4 regions of the Bacillus sp. iso_77 genome follow, and region 2 is predicted to be linked to each of the others. Evidence: riboswitches for the same ligand, from Rfam matches in the RefSeq annotation. Region 2 holds a riboswitch; each other region holds the start of a gene.

Evidence for each region. Region 2 has a riboswitch for S-adenosylmethionine ahead of mtnW (2,3-diketo-5-methylthiopentyl-1-phosphate enolase). Riboswitches for the same ligand answer to the same signal wherever they lie in the genome.
Region 1: it holds a riboswitch for S-adenosylmethionine, as region 2 does, so the genes downstream of both, AC0VYC_RS17945 (sugar ABC transporter substrate-binding protein) here and mtnW (2,3-diketo-5-methylthiopentyl-1-phosphate enolase) in region 2, are expected to answer to the same signal.
Region 3: it holds a riboswitch for S-adenosylmethionine, as region 2 does, so the genes downstream of both, AC0VYC_RS07525 (YezD family protein) here and mtnW (2,3-diketo-5-methylthiopentyl-1-phosphate enolase) in region 2, are expected to answer to the same signal.
Region 4: it holds a riboswitch for S-adenosylmethionine, as region 2 does, so the genes downstream of both, AC0VYC_RS05435 (bifunctional homocysteine S-methyltransferase/methylenetetrahydrofolate reductase) here and mtnW (2,3-diketo-5-methylthiopentyl-1-phosphate enolase) in region 2, are expected to answer to the same signal.

Annotation. Positions count from the first base shown of each region.
Region 1 covers NZ_CM149683.1:3,481,144-3,485,739, reverse strand. The annotation lists gene AC0VYC_RS17955 (branched-chain amino acid aminotransferase) at 1-447, opposite strand, end outside; gene AC0VYC_RS17950 (right-handed parallel beta-helix repeat-containing protein) at 807-2,234, shown strand; SAM riboswitch class I at 2,352-2,461, shown strand; gene AC0VYC_RS17945 (sugar ABC transporter substrate-binding protein) at 2,635-3,753, shown strand; gene AC0VYC_RS17940 (sugar ABC transporter ATP-binding protein) at 3,826-4,596, shown strand, end outside.
Region 2 covers NZ_CM149683.1:1,282,192-1,286,787, reverse strand. The annotation lists gene AC0VYC_RS06520 (1,2-dihydroxy-3-keto-5-methylthiopentene dioxygenase) at 1-159, opposite strand, end outside; gene AC0VYC_RS06515 (methylthioribulose 1-phosphate dehydratase) at 176-808, opposite strand; gene AC0VYC_RS06510 (2-hydroxy-3-keto-5-methylthiopentenyl-1-phosphate phosphatase) at 772-1,467, opposite strand; gene mtnW (2,3-diketo-5-methylthiopentyl-1-phosphate enolase) at 1,468-2,685, opposite strand; SAM riboswitch class I at 2,785-2,886, opposite strand; gene AC0VYC_RS06500 (pyridoxal phosphate-dependent aminotransferase) at 2,931-4,121, opposite strand; gene mtnK (S-methyl-5-thioribose kinase) at 4,528-4,596, shown strand, end outside.
Region 3 covers NZ_CM149683.1:1,480,065-1,484,660, forward strand. The annotation lists gene AC0VYC_RS07510 (dihydroorotate dehydrogenase) at 1-812, shown strand, start outside; gene pyrF (orotidine-5'-phosphate decarboxylase) at 784-1,488, shown strand; gene pyrE (orotate phosphoribosyltransferase) at 1,496-2,134, shown strand; SAM riboswitch class I at 2,293-2,395, shown strand; gene AC0VYC_RS07525 (YezD family protein) at 2,470-2,616, shown strand; gene AC0VYC_RS07530 (phosphoadenylyl-sulfate reductase) at 2,662-3,363, shown strand; gene AC0VYC_RS07535 (inorganic phosphate transporter) at 3,377-4,441, shown strand; gene sat (sulfate adenylyltransferase) at 4,499-4,596, shown strand, end outside.
Region 4 covers NZ_CM149683.1:1,088,700-1,093,295, forward strand. The annotation lists gene AC0VYC_RS05435 (bifunctional homocysteine S-methyltransferase/methylenetetrahydrofolate reductase) at 1-1,321, opposite strand, end outside; SAM riboswitch class I at 1,400-1,518, opposite strand; gene AC0VYC_RS05440 (YajQ family cyclic di-GMP-binding protein) at 1,600-2,091, opposite strand; gene AC0VYC_RS05445 (CvfB family protein) at 2,318-3,166, shown strand; gene AC0VYC_RS05450 (BMP family lipoprotein) at 3,324-4,301, shown strand; gene AC0VYC_RS05455 (methyl-accepting chemotaxis protein) at 4,298-4,596, shown strand, end outside.

The DNA of each region.
Region 1 (4,596 bases), 1.5 Mb from region 2:
TAAATAGGGCTCAGTAGAAATAATGAATGGACGAATATACAAAGAAGTGCCCTCTGCATCAGGTACCCAATCCTTATCAATGCGAATGAGTTCATTTAAGCCTTCTAAAACCGTTTCTGTATCAATTTGCGGGATACATAGGCGATCATTTGATCTGTTTAAGCGTTCCATATTTTTTTCGGGACGGAATAAGAGAATCTTTTGATCCTCAGACACATACGCCTTCAAGCCTTCAAAAACAGATTGGCCATAATGATAAACCATAGAAGCTGGATCCATTGGAATCGCCTGATAAGGAATAATTCTCGGATCATACCAGCCTTTATCAATTGAATAATCCATCACAAACATGTGGTCTGTGAAGATTTTTCCGAATTCAAGTTGATCAGATTGAGGTTTTGGTTTTTTTGTTGAACTAAGTTCAACGCGGATGGGTTGTTTTGGCATCGTAAATCTCCTTGCTGTTTGATTATTTGAAAATTCTAATAATATGAAATAATTATGATTCTATTCTATACCTTCACAAAATATTAGCAATAGGTTTTCTGGAATTCAGACAAGAAAAATCTGTTAAAGCGCTTTCCTCCTCTCTGTCGTGGTTTTACTGAAGTTTCCCCTTAGAAATAAAATCCAATTTCATTATTAACTGATTAATCTGACAATTTAAAAGCGATTTGTTTTCCTGTAAGATATTCTTTCAACCATACACCTTTTGACTAGTACATTGCAAGGGGCATTGCCATATTTTAATCCTCTTTTTTTTAACCGATAAAGGTAGAAGAGAGTGGAAGGGAGCAAACAACGAGATGAAACGAATGATATCAGGCGCCTTATTGATTTTATTGATGACCGCCATTAGTTTTGGCTGTCAAGCGATGACGGAGGAGGCTGGTGCGAAGCAAGGTACTGCCTATTACGTCGCAGCAAATGGGAACGACAAACATCCAGGGACAAAGCAAAAGCCTTTCCGTACGCTGAAAAAAGCGGCAAGTATCGCGAAAGCTGGGACAACAGTTTATATGAGAGGCGGTACATACAAAGAGAGATTGATTGTCCGCCATTCTGGAACAAAGAAAGCACCAGTTGTTTTTCAAGCGTATGGAAAAGAGAAGCCTGTCATTAGCGGAGCATCTCTTAAAGGAAATCAAGCAGACGGAGGTCTCGTGAAGCTTGATCAAAAAAGCTATATCACCCTGAAAGGTTTGACAGTCGGTCATATTAAAACGAATAAAGAAGATGTGACACCCATCGGTATATTCATCACAGGAAGCGGCAAAGGCGTCAAACTGCTTAACAACCGTGTGTACGACATTCAGACGACACATCAAAATGGGAATGCTCATGGCATTGCGGTCTATGGAACGAAAGCACCTGCAGCCATTGAAGACATCGAAATCAAAGGAAACACTGTGGAAAAGTTAAAGCTAGGTTTTAGTGAAGCCCTTGTGCTAAACGGAAACGTGAAAAAATTCCGCGTGACACATAATACAGTCCGGCATACGGACAATATCGGGATTGATTTAATTGGTTTTGAGAATGTCGCACCTTCTAAAAAGTATGATCAAGTGCGAAATGGTGTCGTATCTAGAAACAAAGTTTATGAGATTACGAGTGTTGGGAATCCAGCGTACGGCAAGGACATCTCCGCAGGAGGAATCTATGTGGATGGCGGGAAAGACATCGTGATTGATCATAACATCAGCCATCATAATGACCTTGGGATTGAGGTCACAAGTGAACATAAAGGGAAGATGGCCGAACGCATTCGCATTGAGCACAATCAAGTATATTTAAATCGTTATACAGGCATCTCCATCGGCGGCTATGACAAGAAGCGGGGCGGAACCACAAACACGACCATCTCCCATAACATTTTGTACAAAAATGACACAGCCGGCTTAGAAGGCGGTCAATTGCTCATGCAATATCAATCGGTGAACAATCGAATCACGAATAATATCATGACAGCCAGTGCTTCGCATTACTTAGTCGTGAATCTTTACGAAGTGAACAAGAAGAATACATTCCAAAAGAATGTCTACGATGACCGCAAAGGTGCAAAAGCCTCACAGTGGGTATGGCGCGGGAAATGGCTGGAAGGCTACAAAACGTATCGCTCGAAAAGCGGTCAAGATAAAGGATCAGCACACCTCAATCCCCAATTTGTGAATGAGAAAAAATATGATTTCCGTCTTAAGGCATCATCACCTGCTAAGAAAATCATCGGCAGTTAAACAAGGCATTCGGTGCAAATGATCATTTTAGAAATTTTCAAAAAAGTCATTGACATTGATGAGACATCACATTAAAGTAAAGAAGACATTTCAACTAAAACAAATTTCATAACGGATCTCTTATCAAGAGAGGCAGAGGGACTGGCCCTATGACGCCCAGCAACCGTTTCTATTTAAGAAATTGGTGCTAATTCCTGCAAAGCTGTTACAGCTTTGACAGATAAGAGAGGAAGACTTCCCGATACATGTTTCATGCAACGGTGATCAAGCCTCTCTTTATCAAGAGAGGCTTTTTTTGATCTCTTTTTTTAGAATCAAAAGACTGGGTTCACAGGCATATTTCCACTTCTTTACCTAGTTTTCCGATGTGAAAAATAAAACAACTTGAGGAGGAACAGCAATGAAACGTAAATATTGGACATCATCTCTTGTATTATTGACGGTCCTGACCGTGCTATTATCTGGTTGCGGTACGGGATCAAGCGCAGGCTCAAAGGCTAGTGCAAACGAAAAGGTCTCCTTTGACAATGTCCCGAAGCGATTTGCAAAAGGACAGGGAGCAAAAATTAAAGTCATCCGTAAAATTGGCGGGGACGATCATACTGCTCAGTTTTTAGCAGGAACGAAGGCAGAAGGTGAAGCGCTAGGCTTTACAGTAGATGTCTACACGGCAAATGGTGATACGGCGAAGTTTCATGATGCCATTTCTCAAGCACTAGAAGAAAACTATGATGGCTTTATCATCTCTCATGGGGATGATGAGGCGACAGTCGCTGATGTGAAGAAGATCACAGCGAAAGGCATTCCAGTTGTGGCGTTTGATTCAAATCCGAAGCTGAAGGACATCAAAGGGGTCACAGTGACGTCTCAAGATGACGAGCAATTAGCGAAAAAATCATTAGATGCACTCGTGGCTGATTTTAAAGGGAAAGCAAATATTGCGTATCTTTGGGTAGACGGATTCCCTCCAATGGTGAGACGAAACAAGGTGTACCAAGAAACGCTCAAACAGCATACAGGAATCAAGGAACTTGACCGATTTGGCGTTGCGGCCTCTGATACATCAGTTCAAACACAAAATGCGGTTGCGGCTATGCTAAATAAATATCCAAAGGGTAAACTGGATGCGATTTTTGCCACGTGGGATGCATTTGCGATTGGTGCCGCAAGAGCTTTAAAAGAAGCAGGAAGAACCGAAGTGAAAATATACGGTATTGATGTGTCTAATGCCGATCTGCAAGAAATGACTGCGAAAGACAGCCCTTGGAAGTACACTGCCGCTGTCGATCCGAAGCTCATTGGCGCAATCGACGTAAGGATTCTTGCGAAGAAACTAGCTGGCGAGAAAACGCCATCTTCCTATGACCTTGAGGCCTCTCTCATTTCACAAAAGCAGCTTCAGGATGCAGGAAAGGCCATCAATATGGTCAATCTTGCAGATGAAGTAAAAGGATTCGGATCATCGACTGCTTTTGAAGAAGACTGGATGAAGACCTTGAAGAAGCATTATGCAAAATAAACAACGTGCACTCTCTTTTCATAGAGGGTGTTTCGTTTTTCAATTGACGATCAGGAGAGAAGGAGGACACCTATGACAACGCCGCTTGTTCATATGAAAAACATTTCGATTGAATTCCCAGGAGTCAAAGCGTTAGATCAAGCAAATTTCACATTAAAAAAAGGCACAGTCCATGCCCTGATTGGGGCGAACGGCGCTGGGAAGTCAACGTTAATGAAAGTTCTCTCTGGTGCTCATTCACATTTTGAAGGAACCATCCACATCAATGGCGAGGCGGCGACCATTCATACACCGAAGGATGCGGCCTCATACGGTGTGCAGACCGTCCATCAAGAAGTGGATACAGCTCTCGTGCCTTATTTAAGTGTTGGCGAAAATATGATGATTCATGAAATGGAGAAAAAACCATTCGTCTGTTGGAAAGAGATTCACCGCAAGGCAGCACAGCTGTTACAAGAGATGGACATTGACATCTCAACGAAGCGTCTTGTGAGTGATTTGACACTGGCAGAAAAACAAATGGTGCTCATTGCCAAGGCTGTGTCGATCAAATGCAGCATTTTAATTTTAGATGAACCAACCGCTCCACTTAGTCATGCAGAAACAAGCAAGTTATTCTCAATGATTCATCAATTGAAAAAGAACGGCACAGGCATCATTTTTATCTCGCATCGCATGCCGGAGATTTTCAACATCTGTGATGAACTGACTGTGATGAAGAATGGAACTGATGTGGCGGCGCACCTCATTAAAGAAACAGATCCAAAGCAGGTCATTGAAGAAATGCTTGGCGCGCCATTAGAGGATCAATTCCCATCTCGTACAACGCTTGAGGATGCACCG
Region 2 (4,596 bases):
TTCATCATCTGTTAAATCGTACTTTTCTGATAACTGTTTTGGTAGTTTTTCAATATCCCAATGTTCATAAATGACCCCTTGCTGTTCTAAATACGCCTGGACCTCTTGTTCGTTCTCAAGTAACGTGTTCTCTTCATTATGAATGTAAATGGTCGCCATGTGTTTTTCCTCCTTTTTATTTAACAAGCTGCTTTTGATAAAGCGCTACTTTCAAATGATAGGTAAATAAAAATTCATAAGCCTCTAAGACTCGTTTGGCTTCAAATGCGGTTTTCCCCCAAACGGTGATGCCATGATTACGAATGAGTACAGCACCAGCATCGTCCGTCAGGTGCACTGCAAATTGCTCTGCAAGGTGCGGAATATGGGCTGGGTTTTCAATAATAGGAACAGCAACTTCTGCATCCTCTTCCCAATAACCAAGCGCTTTAATGATTTCGTTGCCTTTAAAACGAACTTCTCCTTTATCGCCATACAGCTCAGAAATGACATTGTTATCGATCGTGTGGACGTGAAGACAACATCCTGCTTTCGTCCGCTCATAAACGTATGTGTGAAGCAGTGTTTCAGCTGATGGCCTGAGCGGCTGATTCGGATGAACCGGCTGACCTGCTGCATCAACAAGAACAAAATCTTCATCGGTTTCTTTTCGTTTATCTTTGCCGCTTGCCGTCACCAAAAACGTGATGGGATCATCCGACACTTTTATCGATAAATTGCCGCTTGTTCCGTAAAACCAGTCTCTTTGTGCCAATTCACGTTTGACGTCTGCTAGTTCCTTCCAGTGTTTACTCTTCTCGTCTGCCATTCCTTCACTTCCTTTATTTGATCAAATTGCGCTTTTAGATCAACAAATGTTTCATACTCTTTATGTACGAGCCCTAGCTCTTTACATTCGTTCAGTAAATAATCACGCGCAAACGTGAGATCCGCATGTTTCGCTGCCTCAATATCAGTCACTGAATCACCTATCATGATAATAAAATCATCTTCCTGCGTCAGTTCTCGAATAATGGAAGGCTTGCAGCAGCCACAGCCATTTTGGCATTCTGAATCACAGGCATGCGGCCATTCAATTTGAATATGGTCTTCTTTAAATGATGCATGGTTACAATAAATATTCTCTTGTTCGACAATCCCTTCAAGGATAGGATAGACAAAAAAGTCCATACCGCCGCTGAGTACATAGAAAGGAATGTCTGCTTTTTTGACATCATCGACAAACTGTTCAAATCCTTCACGAATCTCTGTATCCTCTAAAATAAATGACCGAATGGCTTCTTTCTGATCACTCGTCAGTAACTGAAACATCTGCCCGACGCCTTCTTGGATCGTGATCTCTTTTGCTAGAACACCATCCTTCCATTTCGTCCATTCTTTCGGAGCAAACTGTTTCATGATGCGAATGATATTATCATTTTTCGTAATCGTACCATCAAAATCACAACATACAATTGGTTTTTTCATTTATTCTGCTACCCTTCCCCAAAGATCAAGTGCTGCTTGTAAGTCTTGACAAGTTGATGCTTTTTCTTCGATAGACTCTTTTTTGACCACCGCATCAATGATCGAACGAAAGGCTTTCCCTCCTCCAATTGCTCCCCGCGGATGTCCGTGAATTCCCCCGCCTGCATTAATGACATGATCAAGTCCAAAATCTTTGATTAAGATCGGCACCATTCCCGGGTGAATGCCTGCTGAAGGGACAGGAAATGTTTGTTGAACTGTATCCTCTTTCACACATGCTTCGAAAATGCCAATGGCATCTTTTTTCGGAAGGGCGACTGATCCATAAGGAGAGGGAAAAAGACTTAAATCAGCACCAGCATATCGATTTAATTTGCCTAAAAGAAGAGAATGCGAGAATCCATAGTCTGGAGATGATGTCATTGCACCGCTCACTGCCGGATGTGCCATGATCGGCAATGGGATCTCTGGATCTTCAGCCAAGCTTTGCATGACATCAAGTCCATACGCAAAAACGTTGAATAAAAGCGCATCAGCCCCGAGTTCGGCTGCCTTTCTTGCTCGATCTTTCAAATCAAAAGTTCTACCAGTTAAATTAACAGCATAAAGCGTGCGATGTCCTGTCTCTTCATATGTTTCTTTTAATATCTTTTTTCCTTCCTTGATTCGATCTTCAAAAGGGGCTAATGGGCTTTCAAATAAAATCTCATCATCTTTGATGAAGTCTACTCCACCTAAAGCCTGTAAGCGGAGCTGTTCTTTTAAATCCTCCATATCACGACCGATCACGCCTTTAAATATACTCATCAATAGCGGCCGATCAAACACGCCTACTTTCTTTCGTATCCCCTCAATGCCAAATACCGGTCCTGGCAGACAGCTTTTAAACCTTTCCGAAAATTCGATATCGACGAGCTTTACTTTCCCATCCAGTGAAAGCTTTCCAAAAATCGTCGTCAACACCGCTGGTATATCAGCTGAAAAGTTCGCCTCAGGATAAGCAATGGTCACCTCTGTTTGATACAGACTACCATTTGCGGGAGACTGTTCTTTTACGCTCACCACACGGCCTTTATGTTTTTTCAGCTGCTCCTTTTTGAGCTGCGGCAAGTCCGTCCATGACCCGACCGTTAACCCAAGTGCGATCTGCTCTGCTTTTCGGTCTATTTGTTCATCCTCTAGATGTGTTAGTACGTATGTTGCCAGTAGTTCACTCACTAGGAATCCCCTTTCGATTGCGTCCTGTATATGGTCAATAAAAAAACCTCTTTAAGTGCTTGATCAGCGCGTTAAAGAGGTTTCGTCTCATTCATCCGAATCTTATCTCTCAGCGCTTGCTGCAAGAATTAGCACCGTGCTTCATGGAAGTCGGTTGCCGGGCTTCATTGGGCTAGTCCCTCTGCCTACTCTTGATAAGAATATTCAATTTTCTTAAATATTGCCTGAATTATCGCACCATTTTTTTACGTTGTCAATGGCTTTTTTTCAAATAACTGCAAGGCAGCGATACGATCAGCGGCTTCCTTTAGCCGCTCCTCACTTGTTAAAAGTCCGACTCTGACGTAGCCTTCACCGTGAGCACCAAAGCCATTCCCGGGTGCAACAACAACATGTGCTTTTTCTAATAATACATCAGAAAAAGTTTCCGATGTATACCCTTCAGGCACCTTTAACCAAGCAAAAAACGAGCCCTTTGGCGCACTGACGTCCCAGCCAATCTCTTTGCATGCAGCAATCCAAGTGTTTCGTCTTTTTTCGTACCGATCATTTTGTACTTGTACGCACGTTTGATCGCTTAAAAGTGCTTCTGCTGCTGCATCTTGAGTTGCTTTAAACAGTGACACAAACAGGTGATCCTGATAAAGCTCAATGGCTTCGATAACAGAGGCATTCCCTGCTGCAAAACCGACTCTCCAACCAGCCATATTATACGTTTTGGACAATGTATAGATTTCAATACCTGTCTCTTTTGCTCCGTCTATTTGCAGGAAACTAAGGGGCTTTTCGCCGTCAAATCCTATGCCGCCATATGCAAAATCATGGACTACACACATCTTATTTTCATTCGCAAACGCAACAGTATCTTCAAAAAATGTCCGGGTTGCAGTCGCACCAGTCGGATTATTTGGGTAATTTAAGTACATCAATTTTGCTTGATTCTTATCCTGCTCTGACAATTTGTGGTAGTCAGGTAAAAAATCATTTTGTTCAAGAAGAGGCATTGTGACCATGCGAGCTCCGGCAAGCACAGCGCCTGACCAGTAATCAGGATAGCCCGGATCTGGAACAAGCAGCGTATCACCTGGATTCAGTAAACATTGCGGCAATTCGACTAGTCCCGCTTTCCCTCCAAATAAGATGGCAATCTCTGTCTTTGGGTCAAGCGTGACGCCATATTCTCTTTCATAAAAAGCAGCTGCAGCTTTTTTTAGTTTCGCTGTCCCGCGGAATGAGGAGTATTGATGATTTTCAGGTTTTGCTACCGCTTCCTGCATCGCTTTCACAATATGTGGAGGAGTGGGCTGATCAGGATTTCCTTGACCTAAATTAATCACATCTGCCCCTTCCTGCACTTTTTTCTGTACTTTTTGTACAAGCGACGCAAAAAATTGTTTCGGTAAATGTTTCAATACATCCGATTGCTGGAATTCCATTTTTTCACCTTCTATTCAAGTTACGTGACAATACAATCACTGTAATGGATTGTTTTATGAATTGTAAAGCAATTTTGAAAAAAGATTGACATGTGAACTGCAGCTCTGATAATATCTAGAATTAAGAAATGCAAGCAGACATGAAACAATTACATATTGATTTCTCTTATCGAGAGTTGGGCGAGGGATTTGGCCTTTTGACCCCAACAGCAACCGACCGTTAATACCACTGTGAAGTGGGGCGCAGCAAGTACAGCGCCAAGACAATTCATTGTCTTATAGGGCACGGTGCTAATTCCATCAGACGTATGTGCTGAGAGATAAGAGAGGCTTCGAGCATACACGCCATCAAGCCTCTTTCTCTCAGGAGAAAGAGGCTTTTTTATATGATTTGGAGGGGAAACAATTGGTTACACTTACGGCATCATATGAAGAATTAACAGAAAGTTCGGCAGTTGCACTTGCCATTAGACTT
Region 3 (4,596 bases), 200 kb from region 2:
TGATTAAAGCCACGACCCTTGAACCGAGATTTGGCAACCCGACACCGAGGGTAGCTGAGACAGGAGCCGGTATGCTGAATGCGATTGGTCTCCAAAATCCAGGTCTAAAAGGCGTGCTTGAACATGAATTACCTTGGCTTGAGCAGTTCGATACCCCTATTATTGCCAATGTTGCTGGATCACAAGTTGATGATTATGTTGAAGTAGCAAAGCAAATTAGTCAAGCAAGCAATGTTCACGCCCTTGAACTGAATATCTCGTGTCCGAATGTGAAAACAGGCGGAATTGCCTTTGGGACCGATCCAGAAATGGCGGCTACATTGACAAAAGCTGTTAAGGAAGTTTCCTCCGTTCCTGTTTATGTGAAACTGTCACCTAATGTAGCCAATATCGTTGAGATTGCTAAAGCGATTGAATCGGCTGGAGCGGATGGACTCACCATGATCAATACCTTGATTGGGATGCGTTTAGATTTAAAAACAGGCAAACCCATTCTTGCCAATAAAACAGGCGGATTATCAGGTCCTGCTGTAAAACCTGTTGCCATCCGAATGGTGCATGAGGTCAGTCAGGCCGTTTCTATTCCGATTATTGGAATGGGCGGGGTGCAAAGCGCTGAAGATGTACTTGAATTTTTACTAGCTGGCGCAAGTGCGGTAGCTGTTGGGACAGCCAATTTTGTGAACCCATTTATTTGCCCGGAAATCATTGATGAACTGCCGAATGTGTTAGCGGCTTATGGGTATTCATCTGTAGAGGAATGCATCGGAAGGAGCTGGAAACATGAAGCACTTGCCCATCATCGCGCTTGATTTTCCGTCAGGACAGGAGGCGCACGCCTTTATAGATCGTTTTGAAGGCACTCCATTATTCGTAAAGGTCGGCATGGAGCTGTTTTACCAAGAAGGTCCTGCCATTATTGATGCACTGAAAGAAAAAAATTGCCGTATTTTCCTTGATCTGAAGCTTCATGACATTCCAACAACTGTGCAAAAAGCGATGAACAGGCTTGCTGCACTTGGTGTTGATTTGGTGAATGTGCATGCAGCCGGCGGGAAAAGAATGATGCAGGCGGCCATAGAGGGGCTTGAAAGCGGAACCCCTGCCGGGCAAAATCGCCCAGGCATTATTGCAGTGACCCAGCTGACAAGCACGTCAGAAGATATGATGAAAAAAGAATTACTAATTGACCGCCCATTGCAAGAGGCTGTGCTTCATTATGGACAATTGGCATATGAAAGTGGACTTGATGGTGTGGTGTGCTCTGTTCATGAATCAAAACAGCTTCATGAACAAATCTCTCCTTCCTTTCTCACTGTGACACCAGGAATTCGCTTACCAAATGATCAAACGGATGACCAAAAGCGTGTGGCGACACCTGCCTTTGCCAAAGAACAGGGTGTTTCACAGATTGTTGTGGGAAGATCGATCACAAAAGCCACAAACCCAGTGGAAGCTTATCAACAAATTTTGAAAGAGTGGGAGTGACTGCCGGATGAAAACGAAAATCGCGAAGCATTTATTACAAATCAAAGCTGTCTCTTTAAAACCAGACGAACCATTTACATGGGCGAGCGGTATCAAATCACCGATTTACTGTGACAATCGCCTCACCTTGTCTTATCCTGAGGTCAGAGGGGACATTGCGGAAGGTTTAAAAGACTTGATTCTCACTCATTTTGAAGGAGCGGAAGTTGTCGCAGGTACAGCTACAGCTGGCATTCCTCATGCGGCATTAGCAGCTGATCGTCTGAATGTACCGATGTGTTATGTAAGAAGTAAACCAAAAGCACACGGAAAAGGAAATCAAATTGAAGGAGCCGTATCACCTGGACAAAAGGTGGTTGTCGTAGAAGACCTCATCTCAACTGGAGGCAGCGTTCTTGAAGTTGTGGCTGCGCTAGAAGAAGAAGGCTGTGACGTACTCGGAGTTGTTGCGATCTTCACTTATGGACTGCCAAAAGCAGCTGCGGCTTTTCAAGAGAAAAACATTCCCTATGTCACGCTGACAGACTATGACACACTGACAGAAGTGGCACTTGAGCTAAAAGCAATTGAGCCTTCTGCTATGAATAAACTAAAACGCTGGAGACAGGATCCTTCGTCTGAATCTTGGATGGAAGAAACGGTCTAAAAAGCTTGTCTTGTTTTAAAAAAGCTGTGCTGCACTGCACAGCTTTTTATTTGGTTAAAAATAGTAAAATAGACTCAAATTTAAATAAAAACTAATCCTATCAATAAAGTCGGGTTGACTTTTGTTTGAATTGTGTTAATATTTAATACAAATTAAAACTCTTATCCAGAGAGGTGGAGGGACTGGCCCGATGAAGCCCGGCAACCTGCGATTTGCAAGGTGCTACTTCCTGCAAAATGATTCTATTTTGAAAGATAAGGAAATCGTGAGCTTCCTCATCTTTCTTTCGGACTGAAAGAAAGTTTTTTTATTTTAACGGTGAGGAGGAAGAGGAGATGGAACTGAAACAAAACCAGGATGAGGACTTAGTGAAGCATATGCAAGAGCTGATTGGGGATATGAAATTCGGTTCAATTACGTTGATCGTTCAGGACGGTCAAGTGATTCAAGTGGAAAAAAATGAAAAAATCAGATTAAAGTAGTGCGGAGAATAGCAATAGAAGCAGTACTCCGGAAGGGGAGAAACAATGTTAACTTATGAAAATTGGCAAGAGCCGTCCATTACATTTCAAGAGGACGATTTGTATAAAGGGGCCCTATCTGTGCTGAAATGGGCGTACGGCCACTATGGTGATCAGCTCGTTTATGCATGCAGTTTTGGCATTGAGGGCATTGTCCTGATCGATCTTATTGCGAAAGTAAAAAAAGATGCAAGAATTGTCTTTTTAGATACAGGTCTGCATTTCAAGGAAACATACGACACCATTGATGCAGTTAAGGAAAGATATCCTGGTTTAGACATCGTGCTGAAAACACCTGAGCTGACGGTGGAAGAGCAGAATGAGCAGCATGGTGATAAATTATGGGAAACGAATCCTCAAAGCTGCTGTCATATGAGAAAGGTCATTCCATTGCAAGAGGCACTATCTGGCTATCCGGCATGGCTGTCTGGTTTAAGAAGAGAGCAGTCGCCTAAACGAGCAGGTACGAACTTCTTAAATAAGGATGAAAAATTCCAATCAGTCAAAGTATGTCCGCTCATCCACTGGACGTGGAAGGACATATGGAGATATGCGTCTAGAGAGGATCTTACTTATAATCCGCTGCATGACCAAGGATATCCAAGCATCGGGTGTGCACCTTGTACACAGCCGGCATTTACTGCTGATGATTTGCGTTCTGGAAGATGGTCAGGGACAGCAAAGACTGAGTGCGGATTACATGAGTAAGGGAGCATAATGTATGGAAATCGCCGCAATTTTATTTAGCTTATTCTTTGCTTTAAATATTGGCGCAAGCGGAGCAGCCGCTTCGATGGGCATCGCATATGGTTCAGGTGCGATCAAAAAGCCAATATACGCGCTCAGCGTTTGTGCAGTTGGAATATTAGCAGGTTCAGTGATTGGCGGCGGCGAGGTCGTCAAAACGATCAGCTCCGGGATTATGCCTGAATCTGTCATCACACTTGAAATTGTGTGTATCATCATTGGCTCGGCCGCATTATCACTTTTCATAGCGAACCTCTTGGCCATTCCTTTATCCACAAGTGAGGTCACAGTAGGAGCTGTGGTCGGTGTGGCAGCCGCATATAAAGTGCTGTATGTGAAATCGATCTTAGTCATTGTCTCTTTTTGGGTGATTATTCCGATTGTTGCCTTTGTTTTTACCTTTGCTGTTGTCAAAATCATCAGATTGTTCCCTAAACGGACATTATCCAAAAAAGGTACATTGATCTTATCTGTTGTTTTGATTATCAGTGGGTTTTTAGAAGCATTTTCAGCCGGCATGAACAATGTCGCCAATGCGGTCGGCCCGCTTGTCGCATCAGGTGTTTTATCAGTCGGGCAAGGAACCCTTTACGGCGGAATCTTTGTGGCCATTGGGGCGCTGCTTCTAGGAAGAAGGGTACTAGAAACAAACGGAAAGAAAATTACACGCTATCAAACGGGTGAAGGCATTCTATTATCGAGCACCGGTGCAGGACTTGTCATCGTCAGCTCTATATTCGGACTCCCTGTTCCCCTTACTCAAATTACCTCCTCGTCCATTATTGGGCTTGGTATGGCAAAGGGTGGACCGAACATTTTTCATAAACATGTTGTGAAAAAAATGCTGAAGGTATGGGTTGTGTCACCTTTCTTATCACTTAGTCTATCTTATTTGTTGGTAAGCCTTTTCTTAAAAGGAGACTATTACTCTATCTTTATCATGATGAGTGTACTGCTTGCTTCACTAGGTGCACTGAGTCTTATGAAGGCAGTTAAAAATGAGAGCAGCTCGATTCATGAACAGGGCGGCGGGATTTAAATATAAATCCGACTATTAACATCTAATAAATATGAACATTGAGAGGAAGATGAACAAATGAGTTTAACACCACATGGTGGCGTATTAATTAATCGAGTAAATGAAGAATTTGATCTAAGCACAGCTGCGAAAGAAATTGAGCTGGATGCCATCTC
Region 4 (4,596 bases), 190 kb from region 2:
GTTTGATCAGACGGATCAAATCAAAGGAGGTTAAATCATACACAGATGTCGCACCTGGGAAGTCTCCAATTTTAGACGGATCGCCTGTGATGGCTAAAATATCGGTTAGTCCAAGCGTGTCCAGTCCCATTAAGTGGGATTGGAGTCCAATCAAATTGCGATCACGACATGTGATATGGACAAGTGAACGCATATCAAGCTGCTGTTTTAATAAAGCGCCGCATGCCACATTGCTAATACGCGGGGTAGCTAGAGAGTTATCGGCCAGTGTGAGGGCATCAATGCCTGCACTTTTTAATTCGTTCGCTGCGATAAGGAATTTTTCAAAGTTCAGCTTCTTCGGCGGGTCCAGCTCGACGATAATCGAACGTTTTTTCACAGCAAGCTCGTCAAGACCTGGTTCTGTTCGTTGATCTTGGATGGAAATGATTTCTTCTTTTAATACTTTCACTTCTTTTTCGGTGATAGGTGCTAAATCTTTGACCGCCTCAGCCATGGCGCTAATATGCTGAGGGGTTGTTCCGCAGCAGCCTCCAATGATTCGTGCGCCTTGATTTCTAAACTCAAGTGCACTTTTTCGGAAATAATCATTATCTGTATCATAGACGAGTCTGCCTTCTTCAAGGGAGGGGAGACTACTGTTTGGATAGACAGATAAATGCGAATTTTGCAAAAGTGGAACGCCTTCAAGTGCCTGAATCATATGATAAGGGCCTAATCGGCAGTTAATGCCGACGACATCAGCGCCAAGTGAGGATAATTCAGATAAACCGTCTTTTAGCGGTGTACCGTCCTGCAATACACCTTGCTCATGCATGGAGACGTTCATGACAATCGGAAGCGCTGTTTCTTTGCGAGCAATCTCAAGAACGGCTTTTGCTTCTTCAATATCGTAATACGTTTCAAGCAGTAACCCATCAGGCTCTTCATTTAAAAGGATATAGAGCTGTTCTCTAAAGCTCCGTTTAATCTCGTCTAAAGAGTAGGCATTTTTGTTAAATGTTCGAATGCCGCCGATTGTTCCGAGGACATAAGCTGAGCCAGCGGCTGCTTTGGCAATTTGTACAGCTTTTGTGTTGATGCGTTTTGTTTCTTCCTCTAAACCGTAGCGGGATAGTTTAATATAATTCGCACCGTATGTGTTCGTTTGAATAATGTCCGCTCCAGCTTGCACATATGCTTCGTGCACTCTTTTGACTTCATCTTCTTTTGATAAATTTAATTCTTCAAAGCAGCGGTCAATGCCATAAGAGTATAAAAGTGTTCCCATTGCTCCATCAGCAATCAGTACGCGATTTTGTAAGTCTTGTAATAGGCCCATTGGTTTCCTCCTTATTTCTATGTAACAAAAAAAGCCTTCTGATAAGAAGAAGACTTTTTGGCTGTATTGAAATTCTTCTCCTTATCTTCCAAGCAGTTGCTTGCTGGATTTAGCACCTTGGTCATAGAAAATAGATTTCTACTACACCGGTTGCTGAGGCTTCACAGGGCCAGTCCCTCTGCCTCTCTTGATAAGAAAGCGATATGAACATGTCAATGAATTGAACTTCCATCAACTGTATCGAAAAAATCGGAAATAATCAATGGAAAATTTGAAATTTATCGAAAATTTATAAATTGGACGTCAATCGGTAAATCTGCCTTGCGCATGAGCGCCATCACTTCTTGTAAATCATCTTTATTTTTTCCTGTCACACGCACTTGGTCATCTTGAAATTGCGACTTTACTTTTATACCAGATTGTTTGATCAAGGCATTGATCTTTTTGGCATTGTCCTTATCAATCCCGCTAATCAGCTTTGCACGCTGGCGAACGGTTCCACCTAGGGCATGTTCTGTTTTTCCGTAGTCAATGTTTTTAGTCGGTACGTTTCGTTTAATCAGTTTTGTCACAAGGACATCCTTTAGCTGCTCCAGCTTGAAGTCATCATCAGAAATGAGAACGAGTTCTTCTTTTTCTAGTGAAATATCACTTTTACTTCCTTTAAAATCATAACGGTTTTTAATTTCTTTCAGTGCTGCTTGAATGGCGTTTTGCACTTCTGGCAGCTCCACCTTCGATACAATATCAAATGAACTTTCTTTTGCCATCACATATGACCTCCAACTATAGATATTGCGTCTATTTTATCATGCCCATAGGGGAAGAAGAAACTTTATCGAAGCGAGTTCAGATGCATGCGGTATAATTCAAGTACAGTTTGTCCACTTTAGCTAACAGAACTAGAGATGTTCATGATGACAGAAGTATAGTAGAATAAAGTGAATCAAAAGATGAACGAACGCTCTTTTAAGGGCAGATAGGAAGGAAGAGAACATGAGACCAGGTGAGCAACTGACCTTGCAAATAGATAACGAGATGGAATACGGCTACTTTTTAACAGATGGCGAAGATTCTGTTCTCCTACATCGCAGTGAGATGACAGAGGATATTGGAGATCGTGATGAAGTAGAGGTCTACTTATATGTAGATCATGAGGAAAGACTGGCAGCGACGATGAAAATTCCTAAAATCAATGCACATACATACGATTGGGTAGAAGTCGTAGACGTTGTAGAAGATATGGGTGCTTTTGTCGATATAGGTTTGTCAAAGGATGCACTTGTTGCAACTGAACACCTCCCGCCTTTTGAGGAAGCGTGGCCGAAAAAAGGCGACAAACTATACTGTATGCTCAAAGTGACAAGTTACGGGAGAATGTTCGCAAAACCAGCCACTGAAGATGTGATCAGTGAATTATTTACTGAGGCGCCAGAAACGTTAATGAACAAAGAAATGACGGGAACGATTTATCGCTTAATTGCGACAGGTTCTTTTATGCTGACAGATACAGGCGTGCGTGGGTTTATCCACCGCACGGAACGAAAGGAAGAGCCTAGATTAGGATCGACCGTGACAGGACGCGTCATTGCAGTGAAAGAGGACGGAACCGTGAACGTTTCTCTGCTGCCTAGAAAACAGGATGCATTATCTGTCGATGCAGAAGAAATTTTAACTTACATGAGAACGAGAAACGGTGCAATGCCTTACGGGGATAAAAGTGATCCAGAAGATATCCGAGAAAGATTTCAAATGAGCAAAGCAGCCTTCAAACGAGCATTAGGTCATCTGATGAAAAATGATCTTGTTTACCAAAAAGAAGGATGGACATACGAGAAAAAGTGAGCATTTGCTCACTTTTTTTATTTTTATCATAAATAATGGTTTTTTTCAGTGAAAAAAGTCATGAAAAAAGCTGAAAATCCTTCACTTTATCATTGAAACAATGCCTCTCAAATCCGATAAATAAGGGGTAAGGATGATAAAAGGAGTGTGTTTTTGGATGAAAGTGAAGATTTCATTACTTCTGATGGCAGCGATGATCATGGTACTCGCCTCATGCAGCAATCAGCAGGGAGGACCACCGATATCAAATGCGAAGCATATTGGTGTCATGCTGACGGATGATGGTCTTGGTGATCAATCATTTAACGATTCATCATTTAAAGGATTAGAAAAAGCACGTGATGAGCTTGGCATTGAATTCGATTATAGAGAAATTGCAGAAACCGATACATATGAAAAAGGGCTGACCGAGCTTGTGAAAGATGGAAATGACCTGATCATCGGTGTAGGTTTCAGTATGCAAGAAGACTTAGAAAAGGTAGCGAAAAAATATCCGAAAAAGCAATTTTTACTCATTGATGCTGTGTCTGAATTGAAAAATGTCACATCAGTGACTTTTAAAGAAGAGCAGGGCAGCTATCTAGCGGGAGCACTTGCTGCCATGACAACAAAAAGTGATGTTATTGGTTTTGTGGGCGGAGTCGATGCAGAGGTGATCCACCGATTTGAACAAGGTTATCAAAAAGGCGCAAAATCTGTGAATCCGAAAATCAAGGTCGTATCCACGTATGCTGGCACATTTAGTGATGCAGGCAAAGGCAGTAAAATAGCGAAAGACATGATTAAAAAGAAAGCAGATGTTTTATATGCCGCAGCCGGTTATACGGGTGTTGGTGTATTAAAAGAAGCGCAAACGCAAGGCAAATACGCAATCGGCGTGGACAGCGATCAGTATTATACAGCTGAAAAAGCCGTTATTTCGTCTATGGTCAAAAAAGTAGATGAAGTCGTTTATCAATTCAGCGAACAGCTCGTCAAAAGCAGCAAAATCAAAAGCGGGCATATCGTCTATGACTTAAGTAATGACGGAATCGATATGGCAAGAATCCGGGTGCTCAAAGATGCTGAGAAATTGACCAAAAAATTAAATGGACTGAAGCAGACACTTCTGAAAGAAGAGGGGGCAGCATCATGAGCTTACGCATCAAAATTTTGCTCAACTCACTCATTTCACTTCTTTTAGCGGTTGGCGTAATTGCTTTTATTATTGTGAGCATGACAAAGATTCAGTCATCAAGCGAAACAGAAGTTCAAACCTTACTGAACGTACAAAAAACGAAGGCCAGCTTTGAAAGTGTCGAACAAGCCATGACCAATTATTCCATGACCCTTTCAGATGAACAGCTAGAGGTCGTTCAAAGCGATATATCTACAGCGAAAAAACAGCTGCAAACGTTAAACAAAAACGCAGGAAATATGAACAAAGAAGC